DNA from 2 places in the Bradyrhizobium sp. BR14999 genome. Region 1 is predicted to be linked to the other one. Evidence: riboswitches for the same ligand, from Rfam matches in the RefSeq annotation. Region 1 holds a riboswitch; the other holds the start of a gene.
The links. A riboswitch is a leader RNA that binds a small molecule or an ion and turns the genes downstream of it on or off. The one in region 1 is predicted to bind fluoride.
Positions count from the first base shown of each region.

Region 2: another riboswitch for fluoride. It lies ahead of ACR9YP_RS35370 (MFS transporter); the one in region 1 lies ahead of ACR9YP_RS08175 (MutS-related protein).

Region 1 covers NZ_CM148536.1:1,757,350-1,766,315, forward strand. The annotation lists gene hisD (histidinol dehydrogenase) at 1-1,008, shown strand, start outside; gene ACR9YP_RS08140 (UPF0262 family protein) at 1,005-1,502, shown strand; gene ACR9YP_RS08145 (arsenate-mycothiol transferase ArsC) at 1,509-1,976, shown strand; gene ACR9YP_RS08150 (Maf-like protein) at 2,133-2,762, shown strand; gene yacG (DNA gyrase inhibitor YacG) at 2,881-3,063, shown strand; tRNA gene ACR9YP_RS08160 (tRNA-Phe) at 3,248-3,323, shown strand; gene eno (phosphopyruvate hydratase) at 3,401-4,690, opposite strand; gene ACR9YP_RS08170 (hypothetical protein) at 4,683-5,141, opposite strand; fluoride riboswitch at 5,293-5,352, opposite strand; fluoride riboswitch at 5,447-5,508, shown strand; gene ACR9YP_RS08175 (MutS-related protein) at 5,492-7,141, shown strand; gene ACR9YP_RS08180 (MutS-related protein) at 7,250-8,731, shown strand; gene ACR9YP_RS08185 (histidine phosphatase family protein) at 8,760-8,966, opposite strand, start outside.
Region 2 covers NZ_CM148536.1:7,569,276-7,578,241, forward strand. The annotation lists gene ACR9YP_RS35335 (GntR family transcriptional regulator) at 1-486, shown strand, start outside; gene ACR9YP_RS35340 (Acg family FMN-binding oxidoreductase) at 673-1,668, shown strand; gene ACR9YP_RS35345 (hypothetical protein) at 1,665-2,264, opposite strand; gene ACR9YP_RS35350 (nucleotidyltransferase domain-containing protein) at 2,374-3,201, shown strand; gene ACR9YP_RS35355 (enoyl-CoA hydratase/isomerase family protein) at 3,218-3,991, shown strand; gene ACR9YP_RS35360 (hypothetical protein) at 4,004-4,639, opposite strand; gene ACR9YP_RS35365 (DUF1194 domain-containing protein) at 4,818-5,681, opposite strand; fluoride riboswitch at 5,930-6,007, shown strand; gene ACR9YP_RS35370 (MFS transporter) at 6,136-7,344, shown strand; gene crcB (fluoride efflux transporter CrcB) at 7,364-7,753, shown strand; gene crcB (fluoride efflux transporter CrcB) at 7,760-8,188, shown strand; gene ACR9YP_RS35385 (DUF190 domain-containing protein) at 8,191-8,532, shown strand; gene clpS (ATP-dependent Clp protease adapter ClpS) at 8,576-8,881, shown strand; gene ACR9YP_RS35395 (adenylate/guanylate cyclase domain-containing protein) at 8,885-8,966, opposite strand, start outside.

The DNA.
Region 1 (8,966 bases):
ACCTATCACCGCCGCCAACTCCCGGCGGACGAACGCTTTACCGACCCGCTCGGCGTCGAGCTCGGCTGGCGTTACACCGCGATCGAATCCGCCGGCCTCTACGTGCCCGGCGGTACCGCGGCCTATCCGTCCTCGGTGTTGATGAACGCCGTGCCTGCGAAGGTCGCCGGCGTTGCGCGGCTCGTCATGGTGGTGCCCTCGCCCGACGGCAAGCTCAATCCGCTGGTGCTGGCGGCGGCTTCGCTCGGCGGCGTCACCGAGATCTACCGGGTTGGCGGCGCCCAGGCCGTGGCCGCGCTCGCGCACGGCACCGCGACGATCGCGCCGGTCGCCAAGATCGTTGGCCCGGGCAACGCCTATGTCGCTGCCGCCAAGCGGCTGGTGTTCGGCAAGGTCGGCATCGACATGATCGCCGGTCCCTCCGAGGTGTTGGTGATCGCCGACGACACCGGCAATGCCGACTGGATCGCCGCGGACTTGCTGGCACAGGCCGAGCACGATGCCAGCGCGCAATCGATCCTGATCACCGATTCCGCGCGGCTTGCCGCCGACGTCGAGAAGGCGGTCGCAGCGCAGCTGAAGACGCTGCCGCGCGCCGCGATCGCAGTCGCCTCGTGGGCCGATTTCGGCGCCATCATCATGGTCAAGGATCTTGCTGACGCCATCCCGCTCGCGGACGCGATCGCCGCCGAACATCTCGAGATCATGACTGTTGATCCCGATGCGCTCGCCGCAAAGATCCGCAACGCCGGTGCGGTGTTCCTGGGGGCGCATACGCCGGAGGCGATCGGCGACTATGTCGGTGGCTCCAACCACGTGCTGCCGACTGCGCGTTCGGCGCGATTCTCCTCAGGGCTGTCGGTGCACGACTTCATGAAGCGCACCTCGATCCTGAAATGCGGCCCGGATCAGCTGCGTGCGCTGGGCCCGGCCGCGATGACGCTCGGCAAGGCGGAGGGGCTGGACGCCCATTCGCGCTCGATTGGATTGCGCCTCAATCTGTCATGACAAAGCCGCCCGAACAGGACGACTCCAACAATCGCATCGTCGGCGTCACGCTCGACGAGGACTCGATCGGCCGTTCCGGGCCTGACATCGAGCACGAGCGCGCGATCGCGATCTACGACCTGATCGAGCAGAATTTGTTCGCGCCCGACGGCGCCGACGGGCAGGGCCCGTTCACGCTGCATATCGGCATCACCGGCAACCGGTTGATGTTCGACATCCGCCGCGAGGACGGCACGCCTGTCGTCGCGCATCTGTTGTCGCTGACGCCGTTCCGGCGGATCGTGAAGGACTATTTCATGATCTGCGACAGCTACTATCAGGCGATCCGGACCGCGACGCCGGACAAGATCGAGGCCATCGACATGGGCCGCCGCGGCATCCATGATGAGGGATCGCGCACGCTCCAGGAGCGGCTGAAGGGCAAGGTGCGGGTCGACTTCGAGACCTCGCGCCGGCTGTTCACGCTCATTACCGTCCTGCATTGGAAAGGATAAAAGCGGATGGCTGCGCCCCCACGCGCACGCGATCCGCAATCGGTGCTGTTCGCCTGCGCGATGAACAGCGTGCGCTCGCCGATGGCTGAGAGCCTGTTGCAGCACATGTTTCCGCAGGGCCTCTACGTGAGGTCGGCCGGCACCAGGAAGGGCGACCTCGATCCGTTTGCGGTGTCCGTGATGGCCGAGCTCGGCCAGGACATCTCCGCCCATAGGCCGCAGACCTTCGAGGAGCTGGAGGACTGGGAGGGATTGAACTTCGACCTCATCATCACGCTGTCGCCGGAGGCGCACCACAGGGCACTGGAGCTGACCCGCACGCTCGCCGCCGACGTCGAATACTGGCCGACGCAGGATCCCACCACCATCGAAGGCAGCCGTGACCAGAAGCTCGCCGCCTATCGCGAGGTCTGCGATCAGCTCTTGATGCGCATCCGCCGGCGATTCGCAAAGGCGGGTGCGGCGAGCGGGTAGCATGCGGCGACCGTAACACCCGCGTCACAGAGCGCAGGCACACGCGTGTTGGCAACCTCGAATCACCAAACCTCCGGTTCCCGGGTTGTGAAACCGGCCCCCTTCCGATAGGTTCCGCGCGAAATTCACTCCCTGCTTCATCCCCCAAATCACCTGATGCTCGGCCGCCCCAAATTCGTACTTGCCTCCGGTTCGCCGCGACGCCTGTCGCTGCTCAACCAGGCCGGCATCGAGCCGGATGCGCTCCGGCCGGCCGACGTCGACGAGACGCCGAAGCGGGGCGAGCTGCCGCGCGCCTGCGCCAACCGCCTCGCCCGGGCCAAGGCCGATGCGGCGCTGAAATCGGTGCAGCTGGATGACGAGCTGCGCGGCGCCTTCATCCTCTCTGCCGACACCGTGGTGGCGGTCGGCCGCCGCATCCTGCCCAAGGCCAACCTCGTCGACGAAGCCGCGCAGTGCCTGCGGCTGCTGTCGGGCCGCAACCACCGGGTCTACACTGCGATCTGCCTCGTGACGCCGCGCGAGGCCTTCCGCCAGCGCCTGGTCGAGACCCGCGTCCGATTCAAGCGCCTCTCGGAAGACGACATCCAGGCCTATATCGGCTCCGGCGAATGGCGCGGCAAAGCCGGCGGCTATGCCGTGCAGGGCATCGCCGGCTCGTTCGTGGTCAAGATGGTCGGCTCCTACACCAACGTGGTCGGCCTGCCGCTGTACGAGACCACGGCCCTGCTCGGCGGCGAGGGCTTTCCGACCCGCTTCGGCTGGCTCAACGGCACCGCGGTGTGAGCACCACAGCGCCGCCGACAAAAAACGCGAAAACAACCCCATGCATGCGCCCTCGCCCGAGGAACTCGTTTGCCGGCCGGCGCTTGACCTGCCTCACCTCGTGTAAGCTGCTCCGACCATGAACGATCACGTCAAAACGCCCGCCGCCCCCCTCAAGACCTGCCCGATCTGCGGCAAGCCGCAGTCAGAGGCCACCCGCCCGTTCTGCTCCTCGCGCTGCCGCGACGTCGATTTGAACCGCTGGCTGAAAGGCTCCTACGTCATCCCCGGCCGCGACGACGAGACCGATGACGTGGAATAACAAGCGATATCAATGATTTGGTGAGCTCAAGAAGCGCCGCGTGCCAGCCGCGGCGAGCCCGCCCCACCTTGTGCACAGCCGGGCCACGCCCGGCGCAGCCTTCAGGCGAAGCCGGGTGGACAGGCCGCTTCTAGCCCACTATAAACCGCCCGCTCGATGGGCTTTGGCCCCTCTCTTGGAGCACGCCCAGGTAGCTCAGTTGGTAGAGCATGCGACTGAAAATCGCAGTGTCGGTGGTTCGATTCCGCCCCTGGGCACCACGATCTTCGTGCGGCTACCACGCCGAAATAGATGAATCGCAACTCGCGGACAGCTCCGTAGGTGCATTCGCTCCGCCTTAATGCGTCAGAAATGGGCTTTCGTAGACCGCCGCAGGGCCAAGTTCGCGCTCGATTTCGAGCAGGCGATTGTATTTTGCGAGCCGCTCGCTGCGGGACAGTGATCCAGCCTTGATCTGTCCACCGCCCATGGCAACCGCAAAGTCGGAAATGAACGTGTCCTCGGTCTCGCCCGATCTATGCGAGATTACGTAGCCCCAACCAGCATCGCGGCACATCTGCACCGCCTTCATGGTCTCGGTAACCGTGCCGATCTGGTTCAGCTTGATCAGAACCGCATTGGTCGCTCTGCTATCGATACCCTTCTGGATAAAACGAGGATTGGTGACGTAAAGATCGTCGCCGACGATCTGGATTCGGTCGCCGCAAGCGGCCATCTGCAGGCGGAATCCGTCCCAGTCATCCTCGGCGAATCCATCCTCGATCGAAACGATAGGATAAGCGTCTAACAGGCCGTTGTAGAGAGAAAGCAGCTCGTCTCGCGAGAGGGTCTTGTCACCGGATTTGGCGAAGACGTACTTGCCATCATTTGCAAAGGTGCTGGCTGCGGGATCGAAGGCAAGGGCAACGTCGGTGCCGGGCTGCAACCCCGTCTTGCGGATCGCTTCAACGATCAATTCGCAAGCCTCTTCGATAGTCCTCAAGTTGGGCGCAAACCCTCCCTCGTCGCCGACCGCAGTCGAGTGCCCCGCCTTGTGTAGGAGCTCGTGGAGCGCGTGGAAGGTCTCGGCCCCGTAGCGGACGGCTTCCGCAAAGTTTGGGGCGCCATGGGGCACTATCATGAATTCCTGGAAGTCGAGCGAATTCTGGGCATGCCGCCCGCCGTTGATGACGTTCATCATGGGGACGGGGAGCCTCGTTGCTGAGACGCCGCCCAGATAGCAGTAGAGCGGCACACCTGCCGCCGAAGCCGCGGCACGCGCGATGGCCATGGAGACACCAAGGATCGCATTCGCACCCAGCTTGATCTTGCTCTCGGTGCCGTCGAGCACGATCAATGCCGTGTCGATGGGCTCCTGGGGGCAGGCAGCCATCCCCATGAGGCGATCCCGAATGATCCCATTGACGTGAGAAACGGCCTTGAGCACGCCTTTGCCGCCGTACCGCGCCATATCGCCATCGCGCAGCTCCAGCGCTTCGTAGCGTCCAGTCGAGGCGCCGGACGGCACCGAAGCCGTGCCGGCGTGCCCATTGTCGAGCCTTGCCACGACGCGAAGCGTGGGATAGCCGCGCGAGTCGAGAATTTCGAATGCATCGAGAGCTTGGATGGCCGGAAGCGGACTATTCATCTTTGTCTCCATGATCGACCGAACTCCAGGTGAGTGAAGAGTGCTCGGAATTGTCGGCGTGCATCGACCGCGAATTCGCTTCGGCCTGGTCGCGGGGCATCTCAAGCGACAGCGAGCGTTCGAGTGCCGCCTCCTGCGCGCGCAGCCAGTCGAACAGGTCGCTTCGCTGGCCGCCGAGGGGGCGCGCCCATCGCAAGTTCTTGAACGGCGTAGCCTCCGGTCCGGCCCACCAATACTCCTTCGTGACCATCAGCGACCAGCCGGGGCGACCTGACCGGGACAAGGTGAAGATCTCGATGACGATTCCATGTCTGGAGCTCGAAAAACTATGGCGCTCCCGCTCGAATTCGACACCATCATGCGTCCAGCGGGATCGTTTCATGCCCGGATTCGTGCTGGTTATGAGGAGGTCGAACATCCGGAAGAATGAGGGGCGTGCCAGGCTTCTCATGGCTCTGTGCCCCCATCTTGGTCCGCCTCGCTACGTGAGCAGACGACCATGGACGCGGAAAAAAGCACGCGTGGGCGCTCCGCTTGCGAAGGCCGGCAACCATCAGATCCTAAGGGAACGCCGGCCATTGTGTCTCCTACCACCGAGATGGTGCGCGGTAGGAGTCATCAGCCTGCGGCGGTTTCGGGGGCACTCCATCCCCGTCGATATCGTGCATAGTCTAATTGCGCCGCCCGCTTGGGGCAAGAAAATGGAGGGGCGGCTAGTGGCTCGTTGACCGGAACCAGATCGGACGTATACTCGTTTGCAATGTTGGCGATGGGGTTCGCCTGAACCGCCCCGAGGGGCTGATGACTCCTACCGAAGCACGGCTTTGGAGGAGTTTTATTGTGTCTTATCCGCGCCCCCAACCACCGCTTACGGCCGAGTCTGACGGACGCGAACGCCATCCAAGCGCGCCGGATATCGTGCCAAGCGTCCTCTTCGATCGGCCCGAGGACTCTACGGCCGCTCCGGAAAGTGCAGCGCCAGAATTCTTCGCTGATCTGAATCTGGATCAGCTGGTGGCCGCGATAACGGCCGGCTTTGAAGAATACGCCATCAAGCCTGTTTTTCACGTCCCGCTGCAGCGGGTTGAAGCCATTGAATATCGTCACGAAGTCTTCCGCGATCTCGAAGACCCGGCTCTCCTCGACAACATCAGACACTTCGCCGAGCGAATGAGGGATGCCCGGATCCACAAGGCGCTATCGGCCAAGCTCTACGACCGATTTCACAAGCAGATGTGGTTTCTCCACGCAATAGAGATCTACTGCAATGCGGTCGATCAATTGGCGACGGATCTGACGCGATCTCAGATGAAGTCCCGAGCGCTCCTGAGCATTCGCGACTATCTGACCGGCTACATTGCGCAGGACAATTTCGTTGCTCTCCGCGATGAAGCCAAGAGCATCTCTGACCAACTGTCGCAGGTCAGATACGGCATCGTGATACGTGAGGCCTCGTTCACGGTGAAGAACCTCCAGGATGAGCCGGACTACAGCGCGGAAGTTGAGGCGACGTTCGCGAGATTCAAGCAAGGCGCCGCCACAGACTACCGCTCGAAATTCAACGATGCGCCGGAGGACATGAACCACATCGAAGCCAAAGTGCTTCAGTTGGTGGCGCGCCTCAATCCGGAGCCGTTTGCTCGCCTGCTAGCGTTCTGCGCTCGGCAAGTCGAATTTCTCGACAAGGCCATCGTAGGATTCGATAGGGACGTCCAGTTCTATCTCGCTTACTTGAAACAGACGACGAGGCTCGAACAGGCCGGACTACGGTTGTGCCTGCCCGAGGTTTCCGACAACTCCAAACAGGTCCATTGCCGGGAGGGGTTCGACCTTGCGCTCGCGCTGAAACACGTCGGTGAGCAGAAACCGGTTGTCTGCAACGATTTTGATCTGACGGGCAGGGAGCGGCTCATTGTGGTGTCCGGACCCAATCAGGGCGGCAAGACGACCTTCGCCCGCATGGTCGGACAATTGCACTATCTTGCAAGCCTGGGATGCCCGGTCCCGGCGCGAGGGGCCAAGCTTTACCTGGTCGACCAGATCTTCACGCACTTCGAACGGGAAGAGAAGGTCGAAAACCTACGCGGCAAACTGGAAGACGACCTGGTTCGGATCCGTTCGATCCTGAAGCGGGTCACGCGGCGCTCCATCGTGATTTTGAATGAGATCTTCACCTCCACGACGATTCGCGACGAGACATTCCTCAGTCAGAAGGTCATGACGAAGCTCGCGGCCATGGATGTGCTCGGCGTCTGGGTCACGTTCGTCGACGAGCTGTCGACGTTCGGTCCGGAGACCGTTTCGATGGTGAGCACGGTTGTACCGGACCAGCCGGCAGTCCGCACGTTCAAGATCGAGCGGCGGACTGCCGATGGCCTGGCTTATGCGATGGCGATCGCCCAGAAATACGGTCTGACGCATCAGCGCGTAAAGGAGCGCATCAAGCCATGAAGGCGTTCCTGCTGTATCCAGCGCGATTTCGACCCGACGCTGCTGCTATCGCGGCGAGATCGATCCTATGCCCGGCAGAAGGAGCCGGGACTGGATCTCAATCAAGCCTTGCCCTGGAATCATGCCGCCCTGAACCAGGATCTCGGACTTGATATCCTCTTGAACACGATGGCCGGTGGTGACGCCTTCCTGTTGGAAGTGGCCTTGGTCGGGCTGCTCAACGGAGTTTGCGAACTCGACGTGATCGAATATCGCCAGGACGTGCTGCGAGACTGCCTGCAGCACGGGCCGACTCTCAGACGGGCATACGACATCGTGGTCGAGGCATTGAAAGCCGAAAGAAAGCACTATTGGTCGCCGATGTCGCGCTACCCTACCGGCACGCTGTCGCATGCCGTCGAAATATTGGACATCTTCGTTCCGGCCTTACGGAAGCTCCGAGCCTTGGCCGACCGGAACATTGGACGGTTCAACTCACGAGGATTCTCCAGATTATTCGAAATGCTCCGGGCTGAACTGAGCGATCCGTATTTTGAGGAGATCGAGGATCATCTGAAGCGGCTGAAATTCAAAGGTGGGGTTCTGGTCAGCGCCCAACTAGGTAAGGGCAATAAGGCAACCAACTACGTCCTGCGCAAGCCGCATAGGAAGGATCTCGGCTGGTTCGCCCGGCTGTGGCCGACCACCGAAGGATACACGTCCTATCTGAATCCGCGAGACGAAGCCGGCGCCCGCGCTCTGTCCGAATTGCGGGATCGGGGTATCAACCTGGTGGCAAATGCGCTCGCCCAGTCAATGGATCACATTTCGAGCTTCTTTCAGATGCTGCGGACTGAGCTTGCTTTCTATGTGGGCTGCTTGAACCTTTACGAACACCTTCAAAAGCTCGGCACGCCCACCTGTCTTCCAAGGCCCGTGGAGCTGGACGGCAGCGTATTGTCGTTCTTGGGTCTCTACGACGTTTGTCTTGCGATCAGCATGAACCGAGTGCCTGTCGGCAACGATCTGGTGACCGCCGGCAAAGATCTCATCGTGATCACGGGCGCCAATTCGGGAGGCAAATCGACGTTCCTGCGTAGTCTGGGCCTCGCCCAACTGATGATGCAGGCGGGCGTGTTCGTCCCGGCGGAGACGTTTTCGGCCGAGGTCCGGACCGCGCTGTTCAGCCATTTCAAGCGCGAAGAAGATGCCGCGATGGAGAGTGGAAAGCTCGACGAAGAGCTGAGCCGGATGAGCGAGCTCGTTGAGCATCTTGGTCCGGGCGCGATGATGCTCATGAATGAGTCGTTCGCGGCGACCAATGAACGGGAAGGATCGGAAATCGCGATGCAGATCACGACCGCCTTGCTGGAGAAGGGAGTGAAGGTCGGCTACGTGACGCATCTGCACCAGTTCGCGCATCGTATGCATCAGAAGAAGCTTCCGAATGCGCTGTTCCTGCGGTCGGAGCGCCAGCCGGACGGCACGCGGACGTTCCGGCTGATCGAAGCCACGCCGCTGCAAACGAGCTATGGGGAAGATCTCTACGCGAACGTATTTGGAGGGGACGAGCAGTCGACGCAATCCCGTCGGCTGTCAGCGGCTCAATAACCTGGGCGAGAAGAGGCGGTGTGCTGAGCTAGGCCGGATCGATCCCGTCTAAATGGGCGGTCTCGTTGATCGCAAGAACACGAATCCGATCGCTGGTTATCTCGATCTCGTTGATGCAACAGGGCTCTTGCGTGAGCCGCCAGTAGGAGGAGAGCGGCAGGTCCGCGACCTGCAAAAGCAGCGCCCGGTTCACGCTATCATGCGAAACCAGAACGACGGTGCCAGAGGGGTGTCG
Region 2 (8,966 bases), 3.0 Mb from region 1:
ATCGCCGCCGAGGGCTGGATCGCGCGCCTGCCCGGCTATGGCTGGCGCTTTGCCGAGACGGTCTCGAATCCCGAAGCCCAGGCCAAGGCCAAGGCATTTCGCGCGGTGATCGAGCCGGCGGCGATCGCGCAGCCGGGCTTTGCGCTGCCGCAGGAGGTGATCGTACGCTTGCGCGAGCGCCAACAACGCGTCTTCGAAGGCGAGCTCGAAAAGATGACGATCGGCGAGATCTTTCACTCCGGCTGCGAATTCCACGAAGAGATCATCCGCGGCGCCGGCAATCCCTTCTTTCTCGACGCGCTCAAGCGCGTGAACTCGATCAGACGCCTGTTCGCCTATCGCAGCTTCGCCGACCGCGACGGCATGCGGCGGCACGTGCGCGAGCATCTGCGCCTGCTCGACGTCCTGGAGACGCGGCGCTACACTGAGGCGGCCGACCTGATGGCCCGGCACCTGCAACGCCCGCTGGTGGCGGGCTTGTCGTGATGCGCGAACCAAATTGCTGCCATCCCAGCTTGATTCCGGTCAATCGCTCTCGCGTCTGTTGGTGCTAACGCGTCCCTGCGCATCGGCAGGGAGCGGACGTTCGTGTTCAACCGACGGCAGTTCATCACAACCGCGCTCGGGTGGTCCGCGGCTGCGGTCAGCGGCTCGCCTGCTGCAGGAGCAACGATGACCTACGACGAGGCGGTGGATGCATCACGGGCCCCACTTCAAGCCAGGCCGAGGGATCGCGAGCTCGTCCGATTTGCGACCCTGGCGGCCAACAGCCACAACACCCAGCCGTGGATCTTCTCTGCGCTCGGCAACGAAATCGTAATTGCCCCCGACTTCGCGCGCCGCTGTCCGGCCGTCGATCCGGATGACCATCATCTCTTCGTCAGTCTCGGCTGCGCTGCGGAAAACCTCATCCTCGCAGCTTCCACACTGGGTTGGCACGCCACTCCGTTCGTCGATGGCGACCGGATCGTGATCACGCTCGAAGAGGCCCCGCCGGCAGCATCGGAGCTGGCCGCTGCGATTCCCGTCAGGCAATGCACCCGTGCGACCTTCGACGGCAGGCCGGCCACACCGGAGATCTTGCGCCGGCTCGAGAACGCCTGTCGCGAACCGAACGTCGCGGCGGTCCTGATGACCGAACGCGCCGCGATCGCTGAGGTCACCGACTATGTGCTCGAAGGCAACTCGGCGCAAATGCGCGACAAGGCCTTCATGCGCGAGCTCGTCAGCTGGATCCGCTTCAACGAGGCGGAGGCGCTCGCGACCATGGACGGGTTGTTCTCGCCCGCGTCGGGAAACCCGTCGCTGCCTTCATGGGCGGCGCGACCGCTTCTGAAACTCTTCTTCACCGAGAGCGGGGAAAACAAGAAATACCGCGAAGAGCTCGAAAGCTCTGCGGGCGTCATCGTGCTCGCTGCCGATCGCAGCGACAAGTGGCATTGGATCGCGGTCGGCCGCGCCTGTCAGCGTTTCGGCTTGCAGGCGACCGCGTTGGGACTAAAATATTCCTTCGTCAACCAGCCGGTCGAGGTGGCAGCGCTGAGGCCGCAATTTGCGACGCGGCTCGGGCTGGGCGAACGGCGCCCCGACATCGTGATGCGCTTCGGGACCGGCCCGAACCTGCCGAAATCGCTGCGACGTCCACCAGAGCTGGTGATGCAATTCTAACGACGCAAGCCGCCCAGCGCCGGCGACTCGCCGGGCAGCATCGAGGAGTTGATGTCGCTGTCCATGCGTCCCGATTGCTGTTGGATGAATCCGGCACCGAACGACAGGCTGAGATTGGAGGTCGGCTTGAACTCGACACCCGCGAACGCGCCATAACCGGGCGTGGCGCTGGAGGTCAGCGGCGCCAGCGAGCTGCCGATGCCGTTGCCGAATTTCAGCGTGTCGAAGCCGGCGAAGAACGTGACGGGGATGCCGCCCGCCGTCTTGGTGTTGTAGCCGAACTGCGTGCTGTCATAGGACAGCGCGCTGAAATTGCCGGCCGAGCCGGCCTGATTGAAGCCGCTCAGACCAAAATTGCCGCGCTCGCTGCCGACGAAGAAACCGTTCGCATAGCTGGTACGCCAACCCGCATCGCCGGCATTGAAGCTCGAGAAGCCGCCGTAAGTATCGGAACTCTGCTCGGCACCACCACTGAGGCCGAAAGGCCCGCCGGGAATCCAATATCTCAGCGGCGCAACTTGCGCATGAGCCGGTGCGCCGGTGAGGCAGAGCAAGGCGAGAGTTGCAAGAGCGCGTGAAGCTGCGGGGTTGAACATTCAGATGACCGTCAAGAGTTTTGCAAATTATACTCCTCGGACATCACCAATGCCAGCGGTGCGACCGCGCCGACGTCACGGCCCCGAGCCTCCCGGAGAGCTCCACCTGATGCCCCACGATCCGCTGCTCACGCGCCTGACATCCGCCTTTGCCGGGGTACCGGGCGTCGAGGCTGTCGTTCTCGGCGGCTCGCGTGCACGGGGCAGCGGGCACTCCACGTCGGACTACGATGTCGGCCTCTATTTCAAGACGGCGATCCCGCTGGATACCGAACGGCTGCTGGCCGCCGCAAAAGACATCGCCGACGATCCCGCAGCCACGACCGTGACGCCGGTCGGCGAATGGGGTCCGTGGATCGTCGGCGGCGCCTGGCTTTCAGTGGAAGGCCGCAAGGTCGACCTGCTCTATCGCAACGCCGACGCGGTCGAAGCGGCGATGGAATCCAGCCGCGCCGGCGTGGTCACCATGGATTATCAGCCCGGCCATCCGCATGGCTTCTGCTCGGCCATCTGGATGGGCGAGATCGCGTATTGTCAGCCTCTGCACGACCCGAAGGGTTTGATCGTTCATCTCAAATCAATCGCGCTTCCGTATCCGCAGGCTCTGCGCCGCGCCCTGATCCGGCGCTTCCAGTGGGAAGTCCTGTTCAGCATCGAAAATGCCGAGCTCGCGGCGGCACGTAACGAGCGGACCCACATCGCGGGATGCCTCTACAGATCGCTCGCCTGCATTGCGCAGGTGCTGTTCGCCCTGAACGAACGCTATCTCATCAACGAAAAGGGCGCGCTCCAGGAGGCGGCCGGCGTGCCGCTGACGATTCCGCAACTGGAGGAGCAGGCAAACGAGGTCTGGCGGCTGATCGGCGACGGCACCTTTGCGCCCGCTTGCGAGGCCTTGCGCAGGATCGACCGGCAGCTGAAGGTGCTGACATCTTGAAAGCATGGAGAACCCAGTGACATCGGATAGTCCCGTCACTTACGAATTTGCAGGCAACATCGCCCGCATCACGCTGCGCCGCCCGCCCGTCAACGCGCTGAGCCTCGAGGTGATCCGCGCGGTGGTCGCGGCGCTCCGCCGCGCCGCGGACGATCCGGAGGCGCGCGTGGTCGTGCTGGCGAGCGCTATCCCTAAGCGCTTCTCGGCCGGCCTCGATCTCGACATCCTGCTCGGCAAGCCCGGCGCCGAGATCCGCGAATTCCTCCAGGCGCTCTATATCGACCTCTACGACGCGCAGTATCGGCTCGGCAAACCGTCGATCGCCGCCGTCGGCGGCGCGGCGCGGGGCGGCGGCATGACCATGGCAGTGTCCTGCGATGTGGTGCTGGCGGCCGAGAGCGCGACGTTCGGCTATCCCGAGATCGACGTCGGCGTCATCCCGGCGATCCACTATGCCCATCTGCCGCGGATCGTCGGACGTCACCGCGCCTTCGATCTGCTGTTCACCGGCCGCGTCTTCAGCGCCGCGGAGGCGCGCGAGCTCGGCGTGGTCAACCGCGTCGTCGCCGACGCGGAGCTCGAGGCCGAGGTCGCAAGGCTCGCGGCGCAGTTCGCGGGAAAATCGGCGGCGGTGCTACGGATGGGCCGCGCCGCCTTCATGCGCCAGATCGATCTCGACTATCGGCGCAGCATTGCAAGCGCCGTCGACGATTTCTGCAATGTCGCGACGTCGGATGAGGCGCAGGAGGGCTTGAGAGCGTTCGTGGAGAAGCGGCCGCCGAAATGGTGAGGACGGCAGCTTTCAGGCGGTCTTGTCGACCGAAGACGAGGAGTCGGCCGGCGGATATTTCGTCACCGGCACCATGAAGGATTTCGTGCCGACCTGGTAGATGATCTTGCCGTTCTGCCCGTCATCGGTTGCGATCTGCGCCTGGCCGAACATGATGACGTTCTTGTAGACGGTGCCGGTGCCCTGGCGGGTGACGCCGTCGGTGGTGACGCTGACCTGGGCTTCCTTGCCGTTGACCGAGAGCACCTTGAAGCTCGCGCTCTTGCCGTTCTCGCTGGAATAGCCGCCCCAGCTTCCCATGAGGCGGCTGTCGGAAGCCGGCGGGTCCTGCTTCTCGAGGTTCGCGGTCTGCTTGCCAGCGCCCCCGAAGGAGAACAGCAGCACCATGTTCTTGCCGTCCTTGGTGCCGACCGTGACCCCGCCAAAGGTGATGAGCGTGCCCTTGACCTCGGCAAAGCCGCGCTCGGTGTGGCCGTTATGGGTGTACTCGACCTGCGCCCGGGCACCGCGGATGTTCACGACCTTGAAGCCGACGGGCTGGTTGTTGCCCACCCAATTGCCCTTCCAGTCACCAAGCAGCGCGCTCTGGTGATACAGCCGCTCGTTGGCGGGAGAAATCTGGCTGGTGCTCGACGTGACGATGGCCATGGTCTGCTCGGTGGACGGGTTCGACGAACCCGCTCTCGTTCGCGCGCCCGACAGCAAAGTCAAAACTGCGATCGGAAACGAACTGAAACAACCGGATTAGGGCCATGTGCCGGTTAACGAGCGGTTAAATTCAACCGTCGGGCGAGATGAAGCGAAAGGTCCCAACCGGCGTGCGCTATTAACGGCCCCAGCGGTCCGACCAGATCTTCTCGCCGATCATGCAACTGACGCGCGGCTCCTTGTCCGCAACCCGCATCACGGGGCGCTCCGGCATGCGGCCAGCGACCTCCATCAGCAGCTTGGTGCGGATCGCTTCCTTGAACTTGTCGCGATCCTTGATCGTGATGACGAAAGAGCCGGGACCGCCGATGACGCAGTCCTCGTAGTAGAAGTCGAGATTGTCGATATCCATGGTCGAATAGGACGGCTCCTTGACCATGATCGGCAGACCGTTGATGACGATGCCCTTCTCGAGCGCGGCATCGCGCGCCACCGTGACCGGGATGCCATTGTTGTTGGGGCCGTCACCGGAAATGTCGATCACGCGACGCAAGCCCCGATATGGATCCTCGTCGAACAGCGGCATCGCAAACGTGATCGCGCCGGAGATCGAGGTGCGCGAGGCACGCCGGATCGGCGTCTTCATGATCTCGGCGGCAACCGCATCCGCGGTCTCGGGGCCGTCGATCAGGCGCCAGGGGATGATGATCTTCTGGTCGCTGGAGGCGGCCCACTCGAAATAGGTTACCGCGATCCGGCCGTTCGGACCGAGCTTCAGCGCCTGGAGGAATTCTTTGGACTGGATCGCCAGCGCGTAGCCTTCGCGCTGGACCGCGAGCTCGTCCATGTCCATGGAGTAGGAGACGTCGACCGCGAGGATCAGTTCGACGTCGACCGTCTGTGCATCCTTGTCGGCAGCCAGCCGCTGCGGCTGATTCTCAAGCGGCTCGAATTTAGGTCCTGGCGCCGCGATGCCCGCGACGTCCCCTCCGGCAAGCACGCCGGCCACCAGCACAGCCCCGATCGAGAACAGCAAGCGCATCGCAGCGGTCTCCCGTCGTATGACGCGATGGTGACATGCAATCGCCTTGCCGCAAAGTGCGAAGATCGCTTGCGCTTCACATTCGAGTTAGGAACGACGTGCTCGCCGCCGTGTTGCCTCGCTTCGCGCGACTGGAACACACAGCGAGACCGGCACCGTCGTTCCAGAGCTCGCGACGCGCGCAGAATGACGCCTAGGGACAGCGCGGCCGGCCCACTTGTCCGCCGCAATTTCCATGCTAGGCTGGATGCACAGATGGGGATGGAGTCCCCCGACAACCGCCCGGCGGTCGATGATCGTACTGGGCTGATGACTCCTGCTTGAGGTGGGGCAATCTTTGAGCCTCTGCCTTTGGTGGGAGCATGGACCGACCCGCCGATGGCGGGTTTTTTGTTGCCTGGTGGCGAAGGCAGGAAACTGGGCCAGCAAGCCAAGGCCAGGAGAAAGTGAAGACGTGACCACGACGACACCGAATGCTGCGCGCGCCACCTTACCCAGGGGAATCTGGGTGCTCGGCTTCGTCTCGATGCTGATGGACATCTCCTCCGAGATGATCCATGCGCTGCTGCCGGTCTATCTCGTCACCGCGCTCGGCGCCTCCACGCTCACGGTCGGCTTCATCGAGGGCATTGCCGAGGCGACCGCCTCGATCACGAAGATCTTCTCCGGCGCGTTGTCGGACTGGCTCGGCCGCCGCAAGCTGCTCGCCGCGCTCGGCTACGGGCTGGCCGCCTTCACCAAGCCGCTGTTTCCGCTCGCCCCGAGCGTCGGATGGCTGGTGGCGGCACGCTTCATCGACCGCGTCGGCAAGGGCATTCGCGGCGCGCCGCGCGATGCGCTGATCGCCGACATCGCTCCCATCGGCCTGCGCGGCGCGAGCTTTGGCCTGCGGCAATCGCTCGACACCATCGGCGCCTTCGTCGGGCCGCTCGCGGCCATCGGCATGATGTGGTGGACGGCTGACAATTTTACGATCGTGTTCTGGGTGGCAGTGCTGCCGGCCTTTCTGTCCTTCGGCCTGATCGCCTTCGCCGTGCACGAGCCGGAGCCGGATCCGAACCGAAAACCTGCAACGAACCCGCTCAATCTTGCCGCGATGCAGCAGCTCGGGGCAGTCTACTGGCGCGTCGTCGCGGTCGGTGTCGTGTTCACGCTGGCGCGCTTCAGCGAGGCCTTCCTGATCCTGCGCGCGCAGAACATCGGGCTCAACCCGATGTGGGTGCCGGCGGTGCTGGTGCTGATGAACGTCACTTATGCGCTGTCGGCCTATCCCGCCGGCGTGCTGTCGGACCGGATCAACCGCACCGGCCTGCTCGCGCTCGGCCTGGTCTTCCTCGCCGGCGCCGACCTCGCGCTGGCACTGCTCCCGAGCCTTGCAGGCCTCGCGCTCGGCGTCGTGCTGTGGGGGCTGCATATGGGGCTGACGCAAGGCCTGCTCTCGGCCCTCGTCGCCGATGCCGCGCCGCCGAGCCTGCGCGGCACCGCATTCGGCTATTTCAACCTGCTCACGGGCCTGGCCCTGCTGGCTGCGAGCGTGATCGCCGGCGCGTTGTGGGATGCCTATGGTCCGGCAGGCACGTTCCTGGCGGGACTCGGCTTTGCCCTGATCTCGCTCATGGGGCTGCTTGCCGTCGGCAACGGTCTGGCAGCGGAGCAAGAATGATGACGGGGAGGCTTTCGTCGTGCTGAGTGGGGTGCTTGCGATCATGATGGGTAGCGTGCTCGGCGGCTGTGCGCGCTATTTCGTGTCCGGCGCGATCGCGCGGCGATTGGGCGAGACGTTTCCGTGGGGCACCATGACCATCAATGTCACCGGCGCCTTCCTGATCGGCATTTTCGGCGCGCTCGCGACCCATCCCGGCTCGGCCTTCGCCACGCCCACCCCCTGGCTGTTCGCGGTGACCGGCTTTCTCGGCTGCTACACCACGGTGTCCTCGTTCAGTCTGCAAACCCTGACGCTGGCGCGGAGCGGCGAGCCGCTCTCCGCGCTCGGCAATGTCGTGCTCTCGGTCGGGCTGTGCCTTGCAGCCGTCAGTTGCGGCTTCCTCCTCGCGGACAGGCTTGGAGGATAGAAGCGCATGGCCGTCCCCTCCTCCGCCGAGCGCTGGCGTAGCGCGATACTCTACGCCTGGGTTGCCGCCGGCAGCATCGTCGGCGGACTGACCCGTTATCTGGTCGGTCTCGCGCTCGACACCGGACCGGGCTTTCCCTTCGCCACGCTGTTCATCAACGCCACGGGATCGCTGATCATCGGCTTCTACGCGGCGCTGACCGGCCCCGACGGCCGCATGCTGGCGCGTCCGGAGCACCGGCAGTTCGTCATGACCGGGTTCTGCGGCGGCTACACCACGTTCTCGACCTTCAGCCTGGAGACCTTCCGACTGCTCCACGGCGGCCTGAAGTACACGGCACTTGCCTATGTCGCAGCGTCCGTCATCTGCTGGCTGGTGTCGGCGTGGCTCGGGCATATGATGGCGAGCCGCTACAACCGCTTGACAAGGAGTTGACCATGCAAATCCCCGCTCAGGCCGTTTTGCTTCGGATCTTCATCGGCGAGAGCGACCATTTCGACGGCAAGCCGCTCTATGAAGCGATCGTGATGACCGCGCGCGAGCGGCACCTCGCCGGTGCCACCGTGCTGCGCGGTCCGATGGGCTTCGGCAAATCGAGCCGGCTGCACACTTCGAAGATCCTGCGACTTTCGGAAGACCTGCCGCTGCTGATCGAGATCGTCGACAGCGAGGACAACATCAACGCATTCCTGCCCATCCTGGATGGCATGATGTCGAGCGGCCTGATCACCTTGGAGAAGGTGCAGGTCCTACAATATGGTGCGAAGGCCGCGAGCTGATCGCTCCAGCAGGAACCCGAGCCCGCCGTGTCCGGGAGGCGGAATGAACGATACTGTTACCACACCGAAAACCAGGACGAAGACCAAGGTCGAGCGGCCGCGGCTGCACAAGGTCATCCTGATCAACGATGATTACACGCCGCGCGAATTCGTCACCATGGTGCTCAAGGCCGAATTCCGCATGACGGAGGATCAGGCCTACAAGGTGATGATCACCGCGCACAAGCTGGGCACCTGCGTCGTCGCCGTGTTCACCAAGGACGTCGCCGAGACCAAGGCGACGCGTGCCACCGATGCCGGCCGCGCCAAGGGCTACCCGTTGCTGTTCACGACGGAGCCGGAGGAATAAAGCTCAGCCCACCAGCGCGTGCGTTTCTTCGGCCAGCCCGTACACGCGCTGTGCCTTGGAAAATCCTGCGATCGGAAATTCGCCG